DNA from 4 places in the Janthinobacterium sp. PLB04 genome. Region 4 is predicted to be linked to each of the others. Evidence: predicted binding sites of a transcription regulator. Region 4 holds the regulator's gene; each other region holds the start of a gene.
The links. Region 4 encodes FNR, which switches genes on or off when oxygen is low (the NO sensors DNR and NnrR bind a similar motif). Its sites were predicted from a motif close to TTGATNNNNATCAA; they were not measured.
Positions count from the first base shown of each region.

Region 1: LSO07_RS04880 (IPT/TIG domain-containing protein) is a predicted target of FNR. The motif match lies at 3,120-3,133, and genes of this name have one in related genera.
Region 2: LSO07_RS26515 (KamA family radical SAM protein) is a predicted target of FNR. The motif match lies at 3,594-3,607, and genes of this name have one in related genera.
Region 3: LSO07_RS20380 (OmpW/AlkL family protein) is a predicted target of FNR. The motif match lies at 3,674-3,687, and genes of this name have one in related genera.

Region 1 is NZ_CP088968.1:1,108,564-1,114,090, forward strand. It holds gene metH (methionine synthase) at 1-2,712, opposite strand, end outside; gene LSO07_RS04880 (IPT/TIG domain-containing protein) at 3,355-5,527, shown strand, end outside.
Region 2 is NZ_CP088968.1:5,998,554-6,004,080, reverse strand. It holds gene LSO07_RS26535 (HDOD domain-containing protein) at 1-372, opposite strand, end outside; gene LSO07_RS26530 (DNA-3-methyladenine glycosylase) at 663-1,241, shown strand; gene LSO07_RS26525 (methyl-accepting chemotaxis protein) at 1,238-2,938, opposite strand; gene LSO07_RS26520 (cache domain-containing protein) at 3,007-3,465, opposite strand; gene LSO07_RS26515 (KamA family radical SAM protein) at 3,745-5,109, shown strand; gene LSO07_RS26510 (MFS transporter) at 5,112-5,527, shown strand, end outside.
Region 3 is NZ_CP088968.1:4,640,605-4,646,131, forward strand. It holds gene LSO07_RS28475 (TonB family protein) at 1-374, shown strand, start outside; gene LSO07_RS20365 (methionine ABC transporter ATP-binding protein) at 560-1,369, shown strand; gene LSO07_RS20370 (methionine ABC transporter permease) at 1,362-2,036, shown strand; gene LSO07_RS20375 (MetQ/NlpA family ABC transporter substrate-binding protein) at 2,069-2,896, shown strand; gene LSO07_RS20380 (OmpW/AlkL family protein) at 2,986-3,603, opposite strand; gene LSO07_RS20385 (LysR family transcriptional regulator) at 3,770-4,666, opposite strand; gene fur (ferric iron uptake transcriptional regulator) at 4,904-5,344, shown strand; gene LSO07_RS20395 (MerR family transcriptional regulator) at 5,424-5,527, shown strand, end outside.
Region 4 is NZ_CP088968.1:270,645-276,171, forward strand. It holds gene ccoG (cytochrome c oxidase accessory protein CcoG) at 1-1,015, shown strand, start outside; gene LSO07_RS01080 (FixH family protein) at 1,118-1,642, shown strand; gene fnr (fumarate/nitrate reduction transcriptional regulator Fnr) at 1,780-2,538, opposite strand; gene LSO07_RS01090 (response regulator) at 2,788-5,527, shown strand, end outside.

The DNA.
Region 1 (5,527 bases), 840 kb from region 4:
CGATTGCGCCACGGATACGGAACGCGAGGCGTCCGGCACGTAGATCACGGGGCCTTCGTAGTTGTGCGCGATTTTCACGGCCGTGTGGGCGCGACTGGTGGTGGCGCCGCCGATCAGCAGGGGGATCTTCAGCATGCGGAAGTGTTCGTCGCGCTGCATTTCCTTGGCGACATACGCCATTTCTTCCAGCGATGGCGTGATCAGGCCCGAGAGACCAATGATGTCCGCGTTTTCCACCTTGGCACGCGCGAGGATTTCCGAGCACGGCACCATCACGCCCATGTTGACCACTTCGAAGTTATTGCACTGCAGAACGACGGTGACGATATTCTTGCCGATGTCATGCACGTCGCCTTTCACGGTCGCCATGATGATCTTGCCTTTCGGCTTGGCGACGATGCCCGTGCGCTTTTCTTCCAGCAGCTTTTCTTCCTCGATAAACGGGATCAGATGGGCCACGGCCTGTTTCATCACGCGCGCCGATTTCACCACCTGCGGCAGGAACATCTTGCCCTGGCCAAACAGGTCGCCGACCACGTCCATGCCGGCCATCAAGGGGCCCTCGATCACGTGGATGGGGCGCCCGCCATTGTGCAGCAATTCCTGGCGCGCCTCTTCCGTGTCTTCCACGATGAATTGCGTGATGCCGTGCACCAGCGCGTGCGACAGGCGCTCCTGTACGGTGCCTTCGCGCCAGGCCAGGGTTTGCGCCTCGGCCTTGCCGCCCGCCTTCAGGGTGCCGGCAAATTCGATCATGCGCTCGGTCGAGTCTTCGCGGCGGTTCAGCACCACGTCTTCCACGCGCTCGCGCAATTCCGGGTCCAGGTTGTCATACACGCCCACCATGCCGGCGTTGACGATGCCCATGGTCATGCCGGCCTTGATGGCGTGGTACAGGAAGACGGTGTGGATGGCTTCGCGGGCTGGATCGTTGCCGCGGAAACTGAAGGACACGTTCGACACGCCGCCCGAGATCTTCGCGTACGGCAAGTTTTCCTTGATCCAGCGCGTGGCGTTGATGAAGTCGACGGCGTAGTTGTTGTGCTCTTCGATGCCGGTGGCGACGGCAAAGATGTTCGGATCGAAAATGATGTCTTCCGGCGGGAAGTCGAGCGCATCGATCAATAAATGGTATGCGCGGGCGCAAATCTCGATCTTGCGCTCGAAGGTATCGGCTTGCCCTTTTTCATCGAAGGCCATGACGATGACGGCTGCGCCATAGCGGCGGCACAGTTTTGCCTGGCGCAGGAATTCTTCCTCGCCTTCCTTCATGGAAATCGAGTTGACGATGGCCTTGCCTTGCACGCATTTCAGGCCTGCTTCGATGACGGACCATTTCGACGAGTCGACCATGATGGGCACGCGCGAAATATCGGGTTCCGAGGCGATCAGGTTCAAAAAGCGCGTCATGGCGGCCAGCGAATCGAGCATCGCTTCATCCATATTGATGTCGATCACCTGCGCGCCGTTTTCCACTTGCTGGCGCGCCACCGACAGCGCTTCGTCGTATTGCTCGTTGAGAATCATGCGCGCGAACGCTTTCGAGCCCGTGACGTTGGTGCGCTCGCCCACGTTGACGAACAGCGACTCGTCATTGACGACGAACGGCTCCAGGCCCGCCAGGCGCAAGTCGTGCGATGGGGCCGGCACGGTGCGCGGCGTGTTTTTCGACAGCAATGCGCCGATGGCGGCGATGTGCTCGGGCGTGGTGCCGCAGCAGCCGCCCGCCATGTTCAAGAAGCCCGCGTCGGCAAATTCGCGCAGCAGGGCGGACGTGTCGGCTGGCAACTCGTCGAAACCCGTGTCGCTCATGGGATTGGGCAAGCCCGCATTCGGGTAGATGCACACGAAGGTGTCGGCGATCTTGGCCAGCTCTTCCGCGTACGGGCGCATCAGGGCGGCGCCCAGCGCGCAGTTCAGGCCGATGGTCAGCGGTTTTGCGTGGCGCACGGAATTCCAGAAGGCGGGCACGGTCTGGCCCGACAAGATGCGTCCCGAGGCGTCCGTGACGGTGCCGGAAATCATCAGCGGCAGGCGCACGACATCCGGGTTTTGCTCGTAGAACAGGTCGATGGCGAACAGGGCCGCCTTGCAGTTCAGGGTATCGAAAATGGTTTCCACCAGCAGCACGTCGGCGCCGCCTTCCACCAGGCCCTGCGTCTGCTGCAGGTAGGCGGCCACCAGCTGGTCGAAGGTGACGTTGCGCGCTGCCGGGTCGTTGACGTCGGGCGAGATCGATGCCGTCTTCGGCGTGGGGCCCAGGGCGCCGGCGACGAAGCGCGGCTTGTCCGGGGTGGAGTACTTGTCGCAGGCGGCCCGCGCCAGCTTGGCTGCCTGCACGTTCATTTCATAGGCCAGGTGGGCCATGTGGTAATCGTCTTGCGCGATGGTCGTGGCGCCGAAGGTATTCGTTTCGATCAGGTCGGCGCCGGCCGCCAGGTAGCGCTCGTGGATTTCCTGGATGATGTGCGGCTGCGTCAGGGTCAGCAGCTCGTTATTGCCCTTGACGAACAATTCGCGCGCGCCACTGTCGGCTGGGGCGGCGAAATCGATGAAGCGGCCGGCGGGACCGCCACGGTAGGCTTCTTCGTCGAGCTTGTACTGCTGGATGATCGTGCCCATGGCGCCGTCGAGGATCATGATCCGCTGCGCCAGAATGGCGCGCAAGGTGGCTTCGGTCGGGGACATGGCGGGGATCACGGTATCGTTCATTTCATGCTTTCAATAGGCAAACGGGCGGCGGCGCGGCGACAAGACTGGTACGAGGCGGATGCGGGCCAGCAGGATCAGCTGACGGAGAGTGCCGGCCGGGTAGGGCAGGCAGAAGGTGGCAATCGCCTGATTTCACCGGGTCTAAAATTATACGGCATCAGGCTGCTTTGGTTTTAAGCAAAAGCGGCCGTACGCCCCACGGCTGGCCTTCTTGCAACACATCGCCTCCTGCCACGCCTGCCGCTGAAAATTACATTCCTGAAAATCTTACTCAAAACGTTAATTCTTCCGCCAAAGTTGGCAGAAGAATACCGCCCTCTAGGCTGTGGAAAAATTTCCACATTATTTGTGCTGCCTCAGCATATTTTTAATGAATTGAATGGCAATAGCTGCAAAGGAAATTAATTTTGATTTAAGGCAATACAGAGTGAGGGAAATAGTACTCAGAATAAAGTTTGCCAAGCAGATATTTTAACTATTATCAAAACCAATTGAATCAAAAGCATTAATAGTTGTCTTTGGGAATCGAATTAACCCATAATATTGGTTCTTAGAAATTAAATTCTCACCAAAAGTCACCAATATGTCACATTTATCTCGTGTCCTCCCCGGCATCGCGCTGCACAAACATGGTTGCCAGCCATGAAAAACCATCTGCTCGTAGCATTGTTTGTCGTGCTGGGCCTGTCCGCCTGCGGTGGCGGTGGTGGCGGTGGTGGCGACACGGTGGTGGCGACCACCTCGGGCACGCCCGTCCTGATTCCTGCCGTGACGGCCGTCTCGGCGGCGAATGTTGCCGTGGGCGGCAGCCTGGTGGTCACGGGCACGAATCTGAGCCGCGTGACGGCCTTCCAGGTGGGCGGCGTGACCGTTGCCACCAGCGCCGCCAGCGAGACCAGCGTGACCCTGGCCATGCCTGGCGTGCCCGTCACGGGTGCCTTGAGCCTGGTCAGCGCCAGCGGTACGGCGGCCACCAGCTATAACGTCAATGTGTACCTGCCGCTGAGCGTGGGCAGCGTCGCGCCGGCGACGGGCGGTGTCGGTTCCAGCGTGACGATCACGGGCGGCGGCATGGGCGCCGTGACGGCAGTACAGTTTGGCAATGGCGCGGCGGCAACGCCGCAAAGCCAGACGGCCAGCAGCGTGACAGTGGTGGTGCCTGCGGGTGCAGCGACAGGCGCGCTGACGGTGCGCGGTCCCTACAACGATGTGATCAGCAGCGACGCGTACACGGTCCTGGCCAGCGTGGCAGTGACGTCAATCACGTCGGCCGTCAACGGCGCGACCTTGTCGGTGACGGTGCAGGGCAGCAATCTCGACCAGGTCAGCTCGGCTTCGGTGGGCAATACGCCGGCCGTCATCGTCAGCGCCAGTGCCAGCCAGCTGCTGCTGTCCGCGCCAGCCTCGGCAACGGGCAATGTGATGCTGTCGGCCGCTTCGCGCATCGCCGTGAATGCGGGCACGGTGTCGGCCTTTACCTTGGGCAGCATTGATTTCGCGCAAGTGCTGAATTTGAACGCCAGCAATACGGCCTTGCGCCTGACGCGTGGCAAGCCGGCCGCCGTGCGCGTGTCCGTGCTGGCCACGCAGGCGGGCCAGGCCAGCCCGGCCGTGACCTTGAATGCGACCGCCGCCAATGGCAGCAACCTGGGCAGCATCGCAATGACGGGGCCGGCGCTCTTGCCGACGACGAAGAACGATGACAGTTTCAATGGCAATTTCAGTGCCGTCCTGCCCTCCGGCTGGATCTTGCCCGGCGTGCGCGTGCGCGTGACGGCCGTCGGCAATGACGGCGTGCAAGTGAGCCAGGAAGCGGCACCCATGGTGGCCAGCCTGGCCAGAATCCGTCTGGTGCTCGTTCCCTTGAGCACCGACGATGGCGTGGCGCAACTGCCGGACGCCGAGGTGATCCGCGCTGCGCTGTTGCGCGTGTATCCGTATGCGACGGAAAATATCAGCATCACTACGCGCGCCGCGCTGAGCATGCCAGGCAGCAGCACGGCCGACAGCTGGTGGAGCGATACCCTGGGCAAGCTGGAAAACAAGCGCGCGCTGGAAGACAGCGGCGCCTATTACTATGGTTTCGTGCCGAGAATGTCTTCCACCCGCGCCGCCGGCCTGGCCTACATCAACCAGCGCAGCAGCGGCAGCGACTTCACGTCGGCCATCGGCCTGGATGCCCGCTTCAACAGCATCGCATCGGTCGATCCATTCGGCAATCAATGGCCTGAATGGCTGACCACGCTCGTGCACGAGCTGGGCCACAACCACTCGCTGCAGCACGTTGCCTGCGGCGGCCCGGCCGGCGCCGCTGCCGATTACCCGTATGCGGATGGTAATCTGGGTCCGCAACCCCTGTATAACAGCAACTATGCGGGCAGCATCGGCCAGCTGAGCAAGGCAGTCTATGGCAGCACGCCGATGAAAGACGTGATGAGCTATTGCAGCGGCGCCTGGTTCTCCGACTACAGCTATGCGCGGGTGCAGCAATTCCTGGAAAAACGCAGCACGCAGGGGACGGGCAGCAATGTGCTGGCCGCCAGCATGTCCGTGGCCGAGAACGGCTATCTGACCATTTCCGGCCGCATCACGCCAGCCGGCGTGGCCTTGCGCCCAGCCGTTGCCTCGTCGGCGCGCATCGGCGCCGCTGCCAGCGGCAGTGGCCATGCTTATACCTTGCGCGTGTTGACGGCGTCCGGACAGACTATCGACTTGCCCTTCGATGGCGTCTCCGTGGCCGACCATGGCGGCAACGCCATGAGCCACTTCCGCGTCAGCTTCGCCAATCCGGGCGAAATCAGCGATGTGCAAGTGC
Region 2 (5,527 bases), 690 kb from region 4:
CGCGCGCTTGGCCGACACATCCCAGAAGTTGGTCAGTTCCACGCCTTCCGCTTCCAGCGCCTGGCGTGCCAGCAAGCCCGTCATCATGGCGCTGCACTGGTTGATGCCGAGAAAGTTGATACCTTGCTCGACGGACTTGGCCTTGCGCGCGGCGCCATAGAAGGGCGAATTGGCCAGTTTCAGCAGGGCGCCGGACATGCCGACATCGTCGGCGATGATGCGCGCGATGCGGCGCGGCGACGGGTCTTGCTCCGCCAGTTCGCGCTGCAAGTCGACCAGCAGGCTGGGACGCGGCGGGATGCGGATGGAACGCATCAAGGCGTCAACCGGATCTTCCTGCTCTACCTGCTTTTGCGCTGCCGCTCTCATCATCACGCTTTCATCATCATTTTTGTGCCCGGTGCTTATTCTGTCGTGCGCTGCCGCTGCCTGCTTCATGAGCGTCTGGCGCAGTGCCCGACGATTATCGCTGTTTATGCATGGCAATAGTTCATATCTGCAATATATTGTCGCAAAAATTCCCGTTTTGGCCTGGACTCGCCGCCATTTTCGTCATTTTACGACGCTGCCCATCCTGATATTCATGATGAAAAGATCAAGTTGTATTTGTTTTCAAGGTGGGGCAAGGCGTGCGGCGGGATGTGCGGCAGTACAATTGCCGGATGAAAAAAATCCTTGCGGGTATCGATTTTGCGGACGATTCCAGCAGCGTGGCGCGCCAGCTGATCGGCGTGACCGTGCTGGTCGACGGCATCGGCGGGCGTATCGTGGAAACGGAAGCGTATGACCGGCTGGACCCCGCTTCGCACACGTATGGGGGCATGACGCCGCGCAATGCGGCCATGTTCGGCCCGCCTGCGCACGCCTATGTCTACCGCTCATACGGTATCCACTGGTGCCTGAACTTTGTGTGCCGCGAAGCGGGGCATGGCGCGGGCGTGCTGATCCGCGCCATCGAACCCGTGGCGGGACTCGATGCCATGCGCGAACGGCGCGGCGTCGAGGATGCGCGGCTGCTGTGCTCGGGGCCGGGCAAGGTGTGCCAGGCGCTCGGCGTGAGCCATCTGCAAAACCGCCTGGCGCTCGATGCCCCGCCGTTCATGCTGCTGGCCCGCGAGGAAGAGGTGACGGTGCAGGCGGGCTCGCGCATCGGCATTTCCAAGGCGATGGACACGCCGTGGCGTTTCGTGCTGGCCGGTTCGCGCTATCTGAGTAAACCGATGCGCGTGCCCGCCATCTAGCTGCGCTGGCGCCGCGAGGCATCCTTGGCGCCAGGCCGGCCGGGTATGCCGCGTAGCGGGCTGCGCGGCGCGCGCCGGTCCGTTCCCGCGACGGGGCTGGCCGGATGCCGGAATGCCTCGTCTTCGGTGTGGCCTGTCGGCGCGGCGGGCAGCTCGTCCAGGGTGAACACGGCCACGGCCGCCGACAATTTGACGGCCTGGTCCTGCAAACTGGCCGCTGCCGCCGCCGCCTGTTCCACCAGGGCCGCATTTTGCTGGGTGACGTCATCCATTTGCGCGACGGCCTGATTCACTTCCGTGATGCCCGAGGCCTGTTCCGCGCTGGCCTGTTTCACGCGCTGGATGATCTCGTTGACTTGCTGCACCGAGGCAACGATGGCGTCCATGCTGTCGCCCGCCTGCTGCACGGCCACGCTGCCGCCATCGATGGTAGTGACCGAGGTGGCGATCAGGGTCTTGATTTCCTTGGCCGCCTGGGCCGAGCGCTGCGCCAGGGTGCGTACTTCGGACGCCACTACGGCAAAGCCGCGGCCCTGTTCGCCCGCGCGCGCCGCTTCCACTGCCGCATTCAGCGCGAGGATATTGGTCTGGAAGGAAATACTATCGATCACGCCGATAATGTCCACGATCTGGCGCGAATTGGCCCGTATTGTCGCCATCGTCGTCACGGCTTGCTGCATCGACTCGCCCCCTTGCACGGCCAGGGTCGATGCTTGCCCCGCCAGCTCGCAGGCCAGCTGGGCGTTGTCGGCGTTGTCATTCACGGCTTGCGTCAGCGTTTCCATGGCGCTCGACGTTTCTTCCAGCGAACTGGCCTGCATTTCCGTGCGCGCCGACAGATCCAGATTGCCGGTGGCAATTTCGCGCGACGCCGTGTCGATCGATTGCACGGCGCCCATGATGGTGCGCAAGGTCTGGTTCAGGTGGGCGATGGTCTGGTCCAGCACGCGCGACGTGGCGGCGATTTCGTCATTGCCTTGCTTGGGCGCGCCGGCCATCAGCTTGCCCGCCGCCAGGTCTTGCACGGCGTCGGCAATGCCGCGGATTTCCACCAGCATGGCGCGCCGCACCAGCATGGTCACCACGATGGAGACGAGGATCGACAGCAGCACCGTCAACAGCAGGCTCCAGCCCAAGGTGCGGAATTCGGCGCTGGCCGTCGCATGGGCCTGGCTGCTGAGCGTCGTTTCCAGGGCGGACAGTTGTGTCAGCTGCGTATTGAACTGGACGAATTGGGTTTCCGCCTTGAGCATGGAATTGGTGGCGATCGACTGGTCCATCTGCGCCATTTCCATGGTTTCCAGCACCGCCTTGCGATAGCCGGCCAGGGCCGTGATGGCCGCATCGACCAGGGTGCGTTCGGCGCCCGTGGCCGTGGCGCGCAGCGTGGCCAGCTGGGTGCCGATGGCCGCATGGCGCGCCTTGATCTGTTGCTCCAGCGTATCGAGGCGGGCCTTGGCGAAGCTGCCATTCGTCCACGACAGCAACTGGTACATATTGCCGTGCACATGCCTGGCCTCGCCTAGTACGTCGGCGGCCGCCTTCAAATGCGTGATGCGTACCCGTACCATGTTTTCCAGCGAGGCATTTTGTCGCACCATGCCATACCAGGCGCCGGTCGAGCTGAGTATCAGCAGCAGCAGGACCAGGGTGGGCGCCAGCAATAATTTTGGTCCGATGCGTAATCGATTGAGCATGCTTGACTCCTGGCTATGGCTGTTTCAACCGCAGGCGGCGCGCGGCGTTCGTGCGCGCCGCCCTTGCCCTATTTCTTGTAGATCCCCGCTTCCAGCACCACATCGTTGACGCGCAGGATGTACGTGGTCTTCGGTTCGATCTTGCCGCTGGTTGGGTTCTTGTACTGGTAATCGACCCAGCCCTTGCCCTGCTTTTGCGCCAGCTCGATGATTTCACGGCGATATTTCTTGCCATTCGCGTCAGGGACATCCGTCAAATCCTTGCCCACGATGGAAGGATTGATGGGGTGGGCCAGCACGATGCCCGTCTTGATGTCGCGCATGTCCACATACAGCGAGCCCTGCACGAAGTCCGGGTCTTTCGCCGTGATTTTCTTCATCATTTCTTCCTTGCCATGCGCCTTCATGAAGGCGGCACCCCGTTCGGCCATGGCGATGGCGTCTTTTTCCGTTGGTTCAACCGCGGCGCTGACGCTGCCGCCGGCAAATGCCAGGCACAGCAGGCTACCCGTGAATAAGCGTTTCATGAAAGCTCCTTGTGGTATCGAGGGATGTGTTGCCAAGTCGTAATTTACGTCGCCGGCGGTCCCATCAAATTGCGATGGAACAAACTACAGTGTTGCTTGTAGGCAGCATGCAACGTATCGACTGCTTGTTGATATGTAGCAATTTGGTTCCAAGCAGCAAGAACTATGATGACTTTCACAGCATGCCGAGCTGGCCTGGCATGGGGGAAGAGGCCGGAATTGGCCGATATGGAGCTGGTTTCATGAAAGTTATCGCTATTTACAGGCAAGGAGCAGATCGTGTCCGCACCCATTACCGAGCCGTTTTCACCCAAGTTCAAGCCGTATACGCGGCACACCATTCAACAGGCGCGGCAGTGGGAATGGCTGCCGGAAGAGCAGCGCGAAGCCGTGCAAGTGGTGTCGCACGTCTTGCCATTTCGCACCAATGCCTATGTGCTCGATCAGTTGATCGACTGGAACAACATCCCGGACGACCCCATCTACCGCCTCGTCTTCCCGCACCGCGACATGCTGCCGCCCGAGCAGTACGCGCACTTGCGCGAGCTGGTGCTGGTGCAGCGCGACAAGGCGGCCATCGACGCCTATGTGCATGGCTTGCGCCTGGGCATGAATCCCCATCCGGCCGGCCAGATGACGCACAACGTGCCCCGGGTCAACGATGCGCCCGTGCGCGGCTTGCAGCATAAATATGCGCAAACGGTGCTGTTTTTTCCCAGCGCGGGGCAGACCTGCCACGCGTATTGCACCTTCTGCTTCCGCTGGCCCCAGTTCGTCGGCATGGACGACATGAAGTTTGATGCGCACGAGTCGCATGAGCTGGCCGCCTACCTGCAACTGCATCCGGAAGTGACGGACGTGCTGATCACGGGCGGCGACCCGATGATCATGAATACGCGGCAACTGGCTGCCTACCTGGAGCCGCTGCTGGCGCCGGGCCTGGAACATATCCAGAACATCCGCATCGGCACCAAGGCGGTGGCGTATTGGCCGCAGCGCTTTGTCTCGGACCGCGATGCGGACGACTTGATGCGCCTGTTCGAGCGCATCGTCAAGGCGGGCAAGAACCTGGCCGTGATGGGCCATTACAGCCATGCCGTCGAGTTGCGCCAGGACATCGCCCAGCAAGCCGTGAAACGCATCGTCTCCACGGGGGCCACCTTGCGCATGCAGGGGCCGCTGATTCGCCACATCAATGAAGACCCGGCAAGCTGGGCCGAGTTGTGGCAGACGGGCACGCGCCTGGGGGCGATTCCGTATTACATGTTTGTCGAACGGGACACGGGCCCGCGCGCCTATTTCGAGTTGCCCCTGGCGAAGGCGCACGAGATTTTCCAGGCCGCCTACCAGATGGTGTCCGGCCTGTCGCGCACGGTGCGCGGACCGTCCATGAGCGCGTTTCCCGGCAAGATCGTCATCGACGGCATCGTCACCATCCATGGCGAAAAACTGTTTGCCCTGCAATTTTTGCAGGCGCGCAACCCGGACTGGGTGCGCCGGCCGTTTTATGCCAAGTTCGATGCGGAAGCGACGTGGATGGACGATTTGAAGCCAGCCTTTGGCCAGGAAAAATTCTTCTTTGAAACGGATGAACCCGTGCCGCACGTGCCGCATAAAATCATCCGCCTGGCGCAGGCCGCCTGAGCATGCACGGCGCCGGCGGCTCTTCCCGTTCCGGCGTAGCCGTGTTTTGCCTCGTGTTCCTGCCGTTCGCGCTCGGGCATTACCTGTCGTGCCTGTTGCGCGGCGTCAATGCCGTGTTGACGGCGGAATTACTGGGCGCCATCGCCCTGACGCCAGCCCAGCTGGGCCTGCTGACCAGCGCCTTCTTTCTCGCCTTTGCTCTGGTGCAATTGCCAATTGGCATGGCGCTCGACCGCTACGGCCCCCGCACGGTGCAACTGTGGCTGCTGGCGCTGGCCGCCCTGGGCGTGTGGCTGTTCAGCCGGGGCCATAGCTTTACCGAGCTGATGTGGGCGCGCGCCCTGATGGGGGCGGGCCTGGGCGGCTGTTTCATGGCGGCCGTGAAGGCGATCTCGTGCGCCATCGCGCCATCGCGTCT
Region 3 (5,527 bases), 2.0 Mb from region 4:
CCGTGACACCGGCACCGGCGGCGGCGCCGTCCCTCGCGGCGGCGCCGCCCTCGCCCGCCCTGCCGCCCGCGCCGCAGGAGCTGCGCAGCGGCGTATCGAGCTGGGAAGGCAAGGTTTTGGCGCGCATGGAGCGCTTCCGCCGCTACCCGACGGCGTCGCGCGCCAAGCAGGAACAGGGCGTGGTGTATCTGCGCTGCCGCATCGACCGCGACGGCCAGGTGCTGGCCGCCGCCATCGAGCGCAGCTCCGGTTCCGCAGCGCTGGATCAGGCCGCGCTCGATACTTTGCAACGGGCCGCGCCACTGCCGCGCATCCCCAAGGAACGGCCGGACCCGCTGGAATTATCGATTCCCGTCGAATTTTCCATTGGCTGATCGCACAAAAACCGCTTTTACTCTCGCCAAACACCCATATAGACATTATTTGCATATTCAAAGCAAGATTCTGTCGTAGGAGTAATAACACGATCGGAGGTATACTACGCAACCGACGTGGCAGGCTGGGCGATTTGGCCCCTGCAAGCAAGCCTGTCACGGTCCAATAAAAAAGGAAACACTGCATGACCACACCACACCGTACGCCGGTGATTCGCATCGATGGCGCAAACAAGACCTTCGCGCTACCCAAAGGCGAACAATTCCACGCGGTCAAATCGGTCACGCTGGAAGTCTATCCCGGTGATATTTTCGGCCTGATCGGCAAGAGCGGCGCCGGCAAATCGACCTTGCTGCGCCTGATTAACCTGCTCGAACGCCCCGACAGCGGCACCATTACCGTGGCCGGGCGCGAATTGACACGCCTGGGCAAGAGCGAATTGCGCGACGCGCGCCAGAACATCGGCATGATTTTCCAGCAATTCAACCTGCTGCAAAACGCCAGCGTCTTCGACAACGTCGCCTTCCCGCTGAAAATCCATGGCACGACCAAGGGCGAGCAGATCGCCGCCCGCGTCGAGGAATGTCTGGCGCTGGTGGGCCTGTCCGACAAGCTGCACAGCTATCCGGCGCAATTGTCCGGCGGGCAGAAGCAGCGCGTGGCCATTGCCCGCGCCCTGGCCAGCCACCCGGACGTGCTGCTGTGCGACGAGCCGACATCCGCGCTGGATGCGGAAACCACGCGCGCCCTGCTCGACACCCTGCGCGACATCAATGCACGCCTGGGGGTGACCATCGTCATCGTCAGCCATGAGCTGTCGGTGCTGGGCGCCATCTGCAACCGCGTGGCTGTCGTGGAAAACGGCGCCATCGCCGAACAATTCGATTTGAGCGACACGGCCACCCCGCGCAAGACGGCGCTGGGACGCGAGCTGGCTTATTACGGCACCGAGGCGTTTGAAGCCACCGCATGGAAGGATGCAACACATGTTTGAAGAATCGATCAATAACGTCATCAACCTGCTGCCGGAAATCTGGGTGGCGCTGGGCCAGACCATGACGATGCTGGGCATCGGCCTGACCGCCGCCATCCTGATCGGCGGCCCGCTGGGCATCCTGCTGTTCCTCGTCTCGGAAGGCCAGTCGCTGGAAAACCGTCCGCTGTCGACGATCCTCGGCTGGCTGGTGAATACCGTGCGCAGCTTCCCGTTCATCATCCTGCTGGTCGCCCTGACGCCGTTTACGCGCGTCATCGCCGGCACCTCGATCGGTCCGCTGGCAGCCAGCGTGCCGCTGTCCTTCGCCGCCATTCCCTACCTGGCGCGCCTGGTGGAACAAAACCTGCGCGAAGTGCCGCGCGGCGTGATCGAGGCGGCGCATGCCATGGGCGCGTCGGAAATGCAGATCATCTTCCGCGTGCTGCTGGTGGAAGCGCGCTCCGGCCTCGTGCTGGCCCTGACCGTGCTGTCGATCAGCTTCCTGTCGTATTCGGCCGTGGCCGGCGTGGTGGGCGGCGGCGGTATCGGCGACCTGGCCATCCGCTACGGCTACTACCGCTTTGAGACGGACATCATGGTCGCCACCGTGGCCATCCTGATCGTGCTGGTGCAAACCATCCAGTTCGCCGGCACGCGCATCGCCAAGCGCCTCGACAAACGTTAATTCATATTCAGTATTTCAGTACAAGGAAAAGCATGAACCACATTCGCCGCAACCTGCTCCTGGCCGCCGCCAGCCTGGCCTTCGCCAGCGCCGCCCACGCCAAGGACCCGAAAGAACTCGTCATCGGCACCAGCTCCGGCCCGTATTCGGACCAGCTGAAGCTGGGCATCAAGCCTATCCTGGAAAAACAGGGCTACAAGGTCAAGATCGTGGAATTCAACGACTACGTGCAGCCGAACTACGCGCTGGCCGAAGGTTCGCTGGACGCCAACGTATTCCAGCACATCGTGTATCTGACCAAGTTCGCCACCGATAACAAGCTGCCACTGAGCTCATTGATCACCGTGCCGACCATGCCGATCGGCCTGTACGGCGGCAAGCAAAAGTCCTTGGCCGACGTGAAGAACGGCGCCACCATCACCATGCCGAACGATCCGACCAACCAGGCGCGCGCGCTGGTGATGCTGGCCAAGATGGGCTGGATCAAGCTCAAACCGAACGTCGATCCGCTGCGCGCTTCCGAGCGCGACGTGCTGGAAAATCCGAAGAAGCTGAAACTGGTGCCGCTGGAAGCGGCGCAGCTGCCACGTTCGCTGGCCGACGCCGACTACGCTTTTGTCAACGGTAACTTCGCCCTGGCCGCCGGCATGAAGCTGACGTCGGCCCTCGCCGTGGAAAAGATCTCGGACAGCTACATCAACCTGGTCGCCATCCGCACGGCCGACAAGGCCAAGCCATGGGTCAAGGACCTGGAAGCGGCCTACCGCTCGCGCGCCTTCCTCGACGCGACCAACAAATACCTGGCCGGCTACGAAAAGACGGACTACCAGCTGGCGCTGGAAAAGACGCTGAAAAAATAAAGCAAAGCGCTGCACGCAAAAAAAACGGCCAGGTTCACACCTGGCCGTTTTTTTATTGCCCGCGCCGCGTGGACGCCGTCATGCCATGCTTAGAAACGGTAACCCACACCGACGCCGATCAGGAGTGGATCCACCTTGACTTCGCTGATCTTGGCGCCACCGGCCAATACGTCGCTGCGGATCTGCACTTTCTTGATGTCGAAGTTCAAGGACCAGTTTTTGTCCAGTTTGTAATCGACACCGGCTTGCAGCGAGAAGCCCCAGCTGTCATGTTCCAGGCGGCCGGCGCCGTTCAGCAATTTCACGTCCGAGATATTCGTGTAGTTCACGCCCGCACCCACGTATGGGCTGAACTGTTTTTCAGGCATGAAGTGGTATTGCAGCGACAGGGTCGGCGGCAAATGCTTGAAGCTGCCGATCTTCGTGCCGGACAAGGTGACGTCATGCTTTTGCGGATAAGTCAGGATCAGCTCGGCAGCGATATTTGGCGTGAAGAAGTAGGAAATATCGATTTCAGGAATCGTCTTGCTGCTGACGTGAATCAGGTCGGATGCGCCGACGCCACCAACAGGAGCAGATTTGTTGGCCGGATCGATATGCACGGCGCGCGCACGGACCAGCCATGGGCTTTCCTGTGCCATTGCGTTGCCGGCGAATGCGCCGATGGCGGCCAGGACGATTGCTGCTGCAGTTGCGGACTTTTTCATTTTATTTCCCTCTGTCGTTAATGTCGTTAAGTAACGCTGCGAAGTCTAAGAGTGCAGTGCAACAAAAACTTTGATCCACATCAAATAGTGCTAGATGGCATCATCAGAGGGATTTTTTCCTTTGCCCAGGTCAAGAAAATGCGGCAGCGCAGCGCACGCATACGTATCAATGTACGCCGTCAAACAGGCTGGCGACCCAGTCGGCAAACACGCGCACACGGGGCGACAATTGCCGGTGGTGGGGATACAGCACGGACACGGGCAACGGGTCGGGCCGCAAGTCCCGCAGCACTTCCACCAGGTCGCCGGCCGCCAGCGCCCGCTGCAGATGGTAGCGGGGCGCCTGGATCAAGCCCATGCCGGCGCGGCAACAGGCGTGGTATGCGTCCGCACTGTTGACGGACACGGTGCCCGGCAAGGCCACGCTGTGCCGCTGGCCGTCCGCCTTGAAATCGAAGGGCCAGACCTTGCCCGTCTGGGTGGAAAAGAAATTGACGGCGCGGTGGCCATCCAGTTGCGCCAGAGTCTCCGGCGTGCCGTGCGCGGCCAGGTAGGCGGGGCTGGCGCACGTCACCTGCTCCAGCAACGCCACACGGCGCGCCACCATGGACGAATCGCCCAGCTCGCCCACACGCAGCACACAATCGACGCCTTCGCGCACCAGGTCGACGAGGCGGTCGCCCATGCCGATTTCCAGTTCGATCAGCGGATAGCGGGCGCAGAACTGGTCCAGCACGGGCATGACGAAATGCATGGCCAGGGTCGCGTGCAGGTCGATGCGCAGCTTGCCGGCCGGCTGCTGGGCCGCCGAACTGAACACGGCTTCCGTTTCTTCCAGGTCCGCCAGCAGGCGCGCGCAGCGCTGGTAATATGCCTCGCCATCGGGCGTGGGCGTCACTTGCCGCGTGGTCCGCTGCAGCAGGCGCACGCGCAGCCGCGCTTCAAGCTGCTTGATCGCATGCGTGACGGTCGCCTTCGGGTAGCCGAGGTCATGCGCCGCCTGGGTGAAACTGCGCAGTTCGACGATGCGGGTAAAAATGCGCATCGCATCAAATCGGTCCATCTTCCTGCCCCATTGTTATTCCTTGCTGCACAGTGTAGCGATATCACCGTTGGTTTTGCAATTGCAACGCAAGATGCGTGCAACGCAATCGACGCTTGCGCCGATGTCACTGGTCTGCCGGTCGGCTAGCCAGCATAATATTTCCACTCCGCACAATACAAATGAGAATAGTAATGATTATCATTTGCGATATAATGCACTACCTCGCTCAAGCGACTACAAAAAGGAATGGGAGACATGGATATATTGAGGGAACTGCGTGAATCGGGCTTGAAAGTAACCATCCCCCGCTTGCGGATTCTGCAGCTGTTTCAAGAAGGCACGATCAAGCACCTGAGTGCGGACGATGTCTACAAACTCTTGCTGGCCGAAAAAATCGACGTGGGCCTGGCCACCATCTACCGCGTGCTGATGCAGTTTGCCGAAGCGGGCATTTTGTTTCGCCGGCACTTCGAATCCGGCCACGCCGTGTTCGAACTGAACGAAGGCCAGCACCACGACCACCTGGTCTGCACAGGCTGCGGCAAGGTCGATGAATTCGTCGACGAAGGCATTGAACTGCGCCAGAACGAGATCGCCGCCGAGCGGGGCTTCGTGCTGCACGAGCACGCGCTGTCGCTGTACGGCACCTGCGCCGAGTGCACGGCGAAGAAAGTCCCGCCGCGCAAAGCGTCCTGAGGCAGCGCGCAGCGCAGCGCCTGGCAAGCCACCTGCGCTACACTGCGTGCGCCGCAGCTCAGCTCAACAAAGGACCAGCATGTACATCGGAGAAATCGCCCGCCTGGCGGGCACCTCGCCCAAGGCCTTGCGCCACTATGAAGCGCTGGGCTTGCTGGGCGACGTGCGCCGCTCGGGCGCCTA
Region 4 (5,527 bases):
GCGCAGCGCGCGCATGGCCCTCGACAAGCAGGGCCCCTCCGTGCGCAAGGCCTTCAAGAAAACGGCCAAGCACCTGGTATGGGGCGCCATCGCCCTGTGGACGGGCTTTACCTTTGTCGGCTACTTCACGCCGATCAAGGAACTGGCGCAGTCGGTGACCACCCTCAATTTCGGCCCCTGGGAATGGTTCTGGGTCTTGTTCTACAGCCTTGCAACCTACGGCAACGCGGGCTGGCTGCGCGAGCAGGTGTGCAAATACATGTGCCCGTACGCGCGCTTCCAGAGCGCCATGTTCGACCAGGACACGCTGATCATCACCTACGATGCCAAGCGCGGCGAACCGCGTGGCGCCATGAGCAAGAAGGCCGGCAACAACGACAAGCTGGGCGATTGCATCGACTGCACCCTGTGCGTGCAGGTGTGTCCGACCGGCATCGATATCCGCAACGGCCTGCAGTATGAATGCATCGGCTGCGCCGCCTGCGTCGATGCCTGCAACAGCGTGATGGACAAGGTCGAGCGGCCGCGTGGCCTGATACGCTACAGCACCGACCATGCGATGGAAAACAACTTCAATTCGAAGCAGATACGCCAGCGCGCCATGCGCCCGCGCGTCTTGATCTACACTTCCATCCTGGCCCTGATCATCATCGCCGTGTGTACCTCGCTGGCCCTGCGCACGCCCCTGAAAATGGACGTGATCCGCGATCGCGGTTCGATGGGGCGCGAAGTGGAGGACGGCATGATCGAAAACGTCTACCGCCTGCAGATCATGAATACGTCCGAGCAAAGCCAGCATTTTAAAATCAGCGCTTCCGGCTTGCCGGGCCTGACCTTGCTGACGCGCGAAGAAGTGACCTTGCAGCCGACGGAAACGCTGGGCTGGCCGATCCGCCTGCGCGTGCCGCACGGCGTCGGCGAGAAGGGCTCGAACAAGATTGCGATCGAATTGCAATCGCTGGACGATCCATCGCTGCATGTGCGTGAAAGCGCGGTATTCATCGTGCCACGTTAACAAGGAAAGGCGGACGGGGACCGGGTGCCCTCGCCGCCGCCACGAAGTTGCAGGAAGGCCGGTCCCCATGCGGGGGCTGGCTGATCAAACAGGAGAAATATCATGTCCGACAGTCTGAAACTGCAAGCACCCGTTGCACCGTGGTACAAGCATCGCTGGCCATGGCTGCTGATGATCGGTCCCGGCCTGTCCGTGGTCGTCGGCAGCTTCATGGGCTATATCGCGTTTACGCAGCCCGATGCGCTGGTGGTGGGCGATTATTACAAGCAGGGCAAGGCGATCAACCAGGATTTGAAGCGCGACACGATCGCCAGCGACCTGGCCATGGATACGCGCCTGTCATATGACGTGGCTGCAGCGCGCCTCAGTGGTTCCGTGCACAGCTTCGGCAAGGCCTATCAGGCGCCGCTGCAGCTGCACCTGGCGCATGCGACCCTGCCCGAAAAGGATATCAAGCTGCTGGTGCAGCCCGATGCGGCCGGCAATTTTTCCGTAGCACTGCCGATGCTCGAGCGCAGCCGCTGGCAAGTGCTGGTGGAAAACGACAAACGCGAGTGGCGCCTGTCCGGCATCTGGACCTGGCCCCTGCAACGCAGCATCGCGCTGCACGCGGATGAAGAGCTTTAACGTACAGCGCCGGGAAAACCGTCGCGAGCGGCAGTGATTTGTGGTTGAGAAGCGCAGCTGTGCTATGCACGGGCGCGCCGATCCAGCGAGCATCGCAGGCCGCAAAGCGCGACGCGCAGCAGGTTTTGACGGTGCTGTTACTTGCAGGTGTCCGTACCGGCCGTAATGGCTTTCAACTTGGCCGGCTGCAGGATTTCGATCTCGCGGTTCGAGACGCGCAGCCAGCCTTCCTTCTTGAATTTCGACAATAAGCGGCTGACGCTTTCGATGGTCAGACCCAGGTAGTTGCCGATTTCCTCGCGCGACATGCGCAGCTGGAAATTGCTGCCCGAATAGCCGCGTGCTTCATAGCGCGATGCCAGGTTGACGATGAAGGCGGCAAAACGCTGGGTCGCCTGCATATTGCCCAGCAATAGCATGACGCTTTGCTCGCGCGTGATTTCCTGGCTCATCATGCGGTGGAAATGACGCAGCAGGGTCGGCATATTGCCCAGCAATTGTTCCAGGCTGGAAAACGGAATTTCACACACTTCGCTGTCTTCCAGCGCCACGGCATTACAGTGGTGGCGGTCGGCGCTGATGGCATCCATGCCCAGCAGTTCACCGGCCATCTGGAAACCCGTCACCTGCTCTTCGCCACCCGGATTGATCTGGTAGGTCTTGAAGTGCCCCAGGCGGATCGCGTACAGGTTCTGGAACGAGTCGCCGATGCGGAACAGCGAGGCCCCACGCACGATCTTGCGGCGGCGGCCGATGATCTGGTCCAGCCTATCCATGTCGCCCACATCAAGGCCCATCGGCAGGCACAATTGATGCATGCTGCAGGTCGAGCATCGTGCACGCAACGCCTCCACGTTCACGGTGGGCAAGGTGGGAGTGAGTAGCGCTTCAGTCATGTCGGTACCTTTTAGAAAATGCAACAACAAGTTTACTGCATACAGCTGCATACAGGGTTGCCGTATGCCAATTTCACCGTAAATTCGGCGAATAAACGACGTCCAGCCTTTAATTATATGGCAACATCGTCAAAAGCCCATACGGGGCGGGCAATTTGCGCGGCGGCGCTTGCCAAGCTGGGGTATTGATAGGAAAATTCCTGACAGCATTATCTGCCGCCTGTGCCGCCCGGCACTGAAAAGGAAATCATGAAGCCTCTCGGCATTAAAGCAAAAGTCGCGCTGGCCACCAGCCTGACCTCGATCGCCATGATCGCGCTGGTCACCATGATCCAGGTGCAGCACATGCGCGACGACTTCACCCGAGTACTGCTGAGCCAGCAGTCATCCCTGATCAGCCGCACCGCTGCCGAGCTCGACGACAAGCTGGGCATGCTGCTGCAGATTGTCACCCTGACGGCCAGGCAGCAGCCGCCGGAACTGATCGCCCAGCCCGCCAAACTGCGCGAATACTATGCGCGCCGCTCGATGCTGGTGCTGTTCGACGACGTGCTGGTGCTCGATGCGCATGGCGCCATCGTGGCCGACATGCCGGAAGTGGCGGGGCGCGCCGGCATCAACGTCGCCGAGCGCGAGTATTTCCAGACCGTCCTGCGCACGCGCCAGCCCATGATTACCGAGCCGATGCTGGGCAAGTCGAGCGGCATGCCCATCGTGCAGATGGTGGCGCCCGTGCTGGCCGCCGATGGCCAGGTGGCCGGCGTGGTGATCGGCGTGCTGCGCCTGTACAAGGACAATCTGCTGGGCCGCCTGCGCTCGGAAAAGATCGGCAAGAGCGGCTATTACTTCATCCTCACGCGCGGCGCCGTGCCGCGCTATGTGCTGCACCCCGATACCAGCCGTTTGCTGCAGCCGCGCAAGCCGAACGCCAACCTGACGACCACCCAGCTGCTGAAGGAGGATGGCGAAGGCAGCATGGTCAGCACCAACAGCCGCGGCATCACGGCCGTCAACAGCTTCAAGCGCCTGAAATCCGTGAACTGGCTGCTGGCCGCCTCGCTGCCCGTCGAGGATGCCTTCGAACCGTTCGATGGCGTACTGTACCGGCTGGTGCTGTGGAGCATCCTCGCTTCGCTGCTGGCCGCCTTTGTTCTGGGCTTGGTCACCGTACGCCTGCTGTCGCCGCTGGTGCGCCTGCGCGACACCCTGCTGGCCCTGCGCACCAGCGGCAGCCGTTTCACCCCCGTGCCGGTACAGCAGCGCGACGAGATCGGCGAACTGACGGAAGCGTTCAATGGCCTGATGAGCGAACGCGACCGCCTGCAGCAGGAACTCGAAGCGCGCGCGGCGGAGCTGGAGCAGGAACGCGACCGGGCCGAGGCGGCCAACCGCGCAAAGAGCGATTTCGTGGCCAACATGAGCCATGAAATCCGCACGCCCCTCAATGCCGTGCTGGGCATGGTGTATTTGCTGGGCAATACCAGGCTCGACACGGAACAGCGCAAGTACCTGACCATGGTCAGAGTGGCGGGCCAGTCGCTGCTGGGCATCCTCAACGATGTACTCGACTATTCGAAGATCGAGGCGCGCCGCATGGAATTGTCACCCGTCGAATTCGACCTCGACGAAGTCATGAATACCCTGGCCACGACGATGACGATGAATGCGGGCGAAAAGGAACTGGAACTGGCCATCGCCGTCGAGCCCGACGTGCCGCGGCGCCTCGTGGGCGACGCCCAGCGCCTGCAGCAAATTCTCGTCAACCTGGCCGGCAACGCCATCAAGTTTACCGAGAGCGGCGAAGTGGTGGTGGCCGTCAGCCTGGCCGAGAGCGAAAACGGGCGCGCCTGGCTGCGCTTCGAAGTGCGCGACACGGGCATCGGCATGACGGAACTGCAGCAACAGCAGCTGTTTGCCGCGTTTTCGCAGGGCGACCAGAGCATCACGCGGCGCTTCGGCGGCACGGGCCTGGGCCTGGCCATCAGCAAGCAGCTGATCCACATGATGGGCGGCGACATCGCCGTCGCCAGCAGCGAAGGCAAGGGCAGCCGCTTCTGGTTCAGCGTGCCCTTCGAGATGCTGGCGCAGCCGGCCGAAACGCGGCGCACGCCGGCCCTGGGCCAGCTGCGCCTGCTGGTGGCCGACGACAACCGCACCACGCGCGAACTGATCGTCAAGCTGATCGAGGCGTGGGGCTGGCTGGCCGACGAAGTGGACTCCGGCTTTGCCGCCATCGAACTGTACCGCGAACGCCTGGCGCAGCAGCAGCCGTATGACGTGGTGCTGGCCGACTGGCACATGCCCGTGATGGACGGACTGGCCACGGCCAAGGCCATCCGCCAGGCGGCCAGCGGCCAGCGCCAGCCCATCGTGGTGATGGTCAACGCCTTCGCCCGCAACCACCTGGAGGAAATCTCCAGCGCGGCCGAGGCCGATGTCGTGCTGATGAAGCCGATCACGGGCTCCAGCCTGTTCGATGCCCTGCACCAGGCGCTGATCGCCAAGAATGACGGCGGCGAGCAGCGCATCCTGCACCAGCCGCTGGGCACGGAACTGGCCGGCGTGCATTTCCTGCTGGTGGAAGACAATCATTTGAACCAGGCCGTGGCGCGCGGCATCCTCGAACACATGGGCGCCACCCTGGACGTGGTGGGCGACGGCTTGCAAGCCGTGGAACGGCTGCGCACGGAAGCGCTGCGCTACGACATCGTGCTGATGGACATGCAGATGCCCGTCATGGACGGTTTCAGCGCCACCCACATCATCCGCACGGAACTGCGCCTGAACCTGCCCGTGATCGCCATGACGGCCGGCGTGCTGGCGTCCGAGCGCGAGCGCTGCATGACGGCCGGCATCAGCGACTTCATCGCCAAGCCCGTGGTGGTGGAAGAGATGATGGAAGTCATCCTGCGCCACCTGCCCAAGCGCCCGCAAGTGCAGGCGGCCGAGCCGGTACGCGTCGCCGATGAAGAAGTGTTTTCCATGGCGC